Regions from separate parts of the Brevibacillus sp. MER 51 genome, predicted to be linked through region 2. Evidence: a T-box and tRNA genes for the amino acid it is inferred to sense, from the RefSeq annotation. Region 2 holds a T-box; the other holds one or more tRNA genes.
What was found. A T-box is a leader RNA that pairs with one kind of tRNA and senses whether it is charged. The one in region 2 lies ahead of thrS (threonine--tRNA ligase), so its partner is inferred to be a tRNA-Thr.
Positions count from the first base shown of each region.

Region 1: it encodes a tRNA-Thr, which carries the amino acid that the T-box ahead of thrS (threonine--tRNA ligase) is inferred to sense. The anticodon was not compared.

Region 1 covers NZ_JAMAUS010000003.1:494,894-497,297, reverse strand. Annotated here, with positions in the region: gene M3630_RS09605 (NAD(P)/FAD-dependent oxidoreductase) at 1-999, opposite strand, end outside; tRNA gene M3630_RS09600 (tRNA-Leu) at 1,179-1,265, opposite strand; tRNA gene M3630_RS09595 (tRNA-Thr) at 1,273-1,348, opposite strand; tRNA gene M3630_RS09590 (tRNA-Asp) at 1,391-1,467, opposite strand; gene M3630_RS09585 (C40 family peptidase) at 1,645-2,404, shown strand, end outside.
Region 2 covers NZ_JAMAUS010000002.1:557,685-560,088, forward strand. Annotated here, with positions in the region: gene thrS (threonine--tRNA ligase) at 1-855, opposite strand, end outside; T-box leader at 916-1,151, opposite strand; gene ytxC (putative sporulation protein YtxC) at 1,177-2,097, opposite strand; gene mqnC (cyclic dehypoxanthinyl futalosine synthase) at 2,276-2,404, opposite strand, start outside.

The sequences.
Region 1 (2,404 bases), on a different contig from region 2:
AAAGCGCTGGTTATGAGAAGAAACGTACGCCATTCGATCTGCTACCGGGTCAATATGCAATTTGGCACTATTTACGGCCACAGCCGCATCGGTGAATGCTCCCGCAATCAGCGTAATCTTGCTGTCAAAGCTAGCAAAATCTCCCGCCGCAAAAATCCCTGGCAAATTCGTTGCCAGACGAGGACTGACAAACACGTTCCACTCATCCATGTCCAAGCCCCACTCGTTAATTCCAGTGAAATCGGCCTTCAAACCGTGATTGACAATAATGGCGTCTACATCGATTTGCTCTGTCTCGTCTGTCTCCAGATGACGTATCGTCACTTTATCGATCGTTTCTTTGTCTGAGCTTTGCAATTGCGTGACCGCATAAGGCGTACGAACGATCGCAGAGGACTCTTTCATGCGCTTTACATTCCGCTCATGTCCTCCAAATACATCTCGGCGATGCACGATAGTGACAGATGCTGCGATTTGTACCAGTTCATTTGCCCAATCGACCGCGGAGTCCCCGCCCCCTGAGATGAGGACATGCTTCCCACGGAATGGCTCCAGTTCCTGCACCGTATAATGAAGATTGGTCACCTCGTAGCGCTCGGCTCCTTCGATCTCCAGCTTTGCCATCTTCAAAATACCTCGACCCAAAGCCAGTATGATCGTGCGGGTCCAATGTCGTCTCCCCGATTTTGCAACGAGTATGTAAGTTCCATCTTCTTGTGGCTCTAATCCAATGATCGCCTCACCTAAGACGATGGTAGGATCAAATGTCTTTGCTTGTTGTACCAGATTGGCAATTAGCTTTTCACATAACTGTGGTGGTACACCGCCTACATCCCAGATCATTTTTTCTGGATAGATCAACATTCGTCCACCGAGTTCTTCTTTCGCTTCAATGAGTTTCGTCTTCATATCGCGCATTCCGCTATAAAAGGCAGCGTACATCCCCGCAGGGCCACCGCCGATAATGGTTACATCAAACAGCTCCAACTGTTCTCCCACAACTACCCCTCCACTTTCTTTCTTGTTTGTTTATGAATCATCAAAAACGATAGTGAAAATGAGATTCATTATCACAATGTGATTGTAATGGAAAATGGAGGACGATTCAACATGCAAGAAAAATAAAAAGGCTCGTCATTAGCTTCATCAGCTAATGTACGAACCTGTTGTTTGCCATATGGTGCGGTCGAGAGGACTTGAACCTCCACGGTGTTGCCACCACTAGAACCTGAATCTAGCGCGTCTGCCAATTCCGCCACGACCGCATAAAAATGGTGCCGGCAATAGGACTTGAACCCACAACCCCCTGATTACAAGTCAGGTGCTCTACCAATTGAGCTATACCGGCACATTAGAAAAACTATTAAATTCGCACATTCTCGCAAAAGAATGGCGGAGCTGACGGGACTCGAACCCGCGACCTCCGGTGTGACAGACCGGCGTGAACTCCAACTTCACCACAGCTCCATGTGGTTTTTGTCTCCATCTCGCGGCGACTTCTGTAATATAGCACGATCCTATCTCGTGATGCAATAGTTTTTAAAAAATAAAATAAAGATTATTTTTTTCATAGATTTACCAAGCAAAATCCGATAGAATTTTAGCTAGATATGCAGATTTTAGTAGATTGGTGGAGACGATGACATGAAAAAGACTTCGAGGCTACTCACCTTCCTCGCCCTCTTCACTCTGCTGCCTACTGCTGCCCATGCTTCCTCATCGGCATATGTGGTATCAGCAGGTGATACGCTGAGCAAAATCGCTCGCGAGCATCAAGTATCAGTGGAACAACTCATTCAATGGAACCAACTGAATGATGATAGATTGTCAATTGGACAAACATTGTCTATTCATGGTGAAAATACTTCTGGCTCCATTGCGACTGACACTCCTTCCGATGTAGCTGTCAATCAGAATGATAACGCTACCACTGAGTCTAAAGAACTAACAGCTGGTGAAAAAGCCCGCGTCACTGGTGACGTGCTGAATGTTCGTAAAAAGCCTTCGACTGACGCAAAAGTATTAGGCAAGCTACGATTCGGTTCTATTGTAGAAGTCGTAGAAACCGGTAGTGAATGGACGAAAATCGAATTCGAAGATCGTGAAGCATACGTTTCTACAGAGTTCCTAAGTCCAAACCTCACTTCTACCGTTTCGCTGCCTGCCGAGGTAAATGCAGAAGATCTGGGTCGTTTGAAGGAAATTTTTGAACCATTGCTTAATACACCATACGTCTTAGGCGGAACTACTCCGAATGGCTTTGATTGTAGTGGCTTTACTTCATACGTTTTTGAGCAGCTTGGGGTTACACTTCCGCGCACTTCTGAAGATCAATTTCGTGGCGGTCAAGAAGTATCATTGGATCAAGCACAGCCTGGTGACCTCTTGTTCTACGATGCGCTTG
Region 2 (2,404 bases):
ACGGCGGGAGAATTGCTCCAGCTCGTTGCGAACAGTGAAGCCTTTTGGCAGATAGAACGGCATACCCGGTGCTTCCTCGGAGAACATGAACAAGCCCAGTTCTTTCCCCAATTTGCGGTGATCGCGCTTTTTCGCTTCTTCGATGAAGTGCAGATATTCATCCATGTCTGCTTTTTTCGGCCAAGCTGTACCGTATACGCGTTGCAGAACTTGGTTTTCTGCTTTTCCGCGCCAGTATGCACCTGCCACGCTCATCAGCTTGAATGCTTTGATGTAGCCAGTAGACGGCAAGTGCGGTCCACGACAGAGGTCGAAAAATTCGCCTTGCTCATACAGCGTAATAGTCGCATCCTCTGGCAGGTCGCGAATCAGTTCCAGCTTCAGGTGATCGTTCAGTTCTTGGAAAATCGCAGTTGCTTCTTCGCGGCTTACGACTTTGCGGCGAATCGGCAGGTCTTCCTTCACGATTTTTTCCATTTCCGCCTCGATTTTGCCCAAATCCTCTGGGGAAAGGGAAACCGGAATATCCATGTCGTAGTAGAAGCCATCTTCGATCACAGGACCGATTCCAAACTTCACTTCAGCGCCGTAAATGCGTTTTACCGCTTGAGCGAGCAAGTGAGCTGTACTGTGGCGGTATACTTCCAATCCGTCAGCAGAATCGAGGGTAACGATTTCAATCGCTGCGTCATCTGTGAGTTCTGTGTACAGATCGACAACCTTGCCATCTTTTTTACCAGCTACTGCTTTTTTCTTCAGGCTAGAGCTAATGGAGCCTGCGATGTCCTCGATCGTAATCCCAGCGTCGTATTGACGAACGGCTCCATCTGGGAAAGTAACATGAATTTGTGCCACTGTGGATTCTTCCTTCCTGTATCTTGTTTGGTTGAGAAAATAAAAAAACACTCATCCCCAAAAAGGGACGAGTGTGTTCTCGCGGTACCACCCTACTTCAAGTCTGTTCACAAAAACAGACTCCTCATTCCATGTAACGGTATTTAACCGGCATACCGATAGTAAAAGCCTATGCTTCGTTCCCGGCAGCTACTCGAAGGTGGTAGATCAATAACAGTACGCAGCGAGCTTCCAGCCTGTGACCCGCCTCTCTAAAGCGTCCTTACTATTGTCCGTGTCCTTCTCATCGTATTTATAAGCAATGTAAAGTTGTTGTTGCTATTATAGTTTAGAGGGATTATTCCCGTCAAGTACACGTCTCTCGGATAGGCAAAGCGAACAAGAGTGGCAAGTAATAAGCCGACCGTCAAAAATACTGCGGATCGTCTGTACAAGCCCAGGCTTTTCCGAAGCCAAATGGAGCACGATACTCTCAGGAGCCAGTGTAACCAAAGCACTGACCAAATAATCTTCGTCCCTGTATTTTTGTTCGTCCATGTTCAGAACGGTATCCAACTGTTCAAGCCAAAGACGATCCCCTTTTTTATCATAAAGATGGAAAGGTTTGTCCACACTAGGAACGACATGAACGATTTCCTGCTTGGTTTCCTGTACAGCAATGAAATAGCGCAACAGCTCGACAAACTCTTGATATTGCTTGTCTTCCAGATATTCATCAATACCAGTTTCCACGAGTTCGAATAGCTCGTTCCAGTGCTCCTGCAATCGAAACCGGACGAAACCCAAAACGTTGATCGTTCGCTCCGACTCCAGATAGGTGAAAACTTTGCGATATACGTTTGCCTTGCGTGTTGTCGCCGTTAACAGTTCCCTGCCATCTAGCTCAATTTCTTGGCACATGCGTTGAATATAAGGGAAAATCTCCGCCCACTCGGTTTCCATCTGTTCGGCTGCGAGTAAGTCAGTGGCCATTTCTTCCATAATTTTCGGTTCCTTCACCTGAATGACCCATTCGGCTAATGTAAGAGCAACGAAGGCTCTCGCCCATTCGATGGTCTGCGCGTCATACTCACTCTCACACCAGCTTTGAAAGTAGAACAAGAGGTATCCATTCTCTTCTTGCTCCCTGTATGTAATGCGCACCGGTGCAGTGTTAACCCGCTCCGTCATCTCATTTACGATAGTCCGATACGTGTCACAATGCTCAGGGACATTCTCCAGCAATACGCGAAACGTCTGCATAACCATCCCCCCAACCGCCATTGTAGTTACAGTATATGTCCCGTCAGGAGCGATATACTTTTAAACGGTTGGAAACTCAGGGAAGGTTGCAGGTAAAAAGTTCCTGATTAAAAACCCAAAAACGCTTCCCTGCCAAATCCCCTTTGTAAGGAGGGGCAGAGAAGCGTTTTTTCGTTTATTAGTTTTGCATGACAAAATCACGTTCTGCCATTTCACCGTCTTTGAAAACACGGAGAATGTCATACTGTGTGTTGCGCTGTGCAGGAATTTTGCCTGCGCCGCGAATGAGTTCCAAAATTTGGTTCGT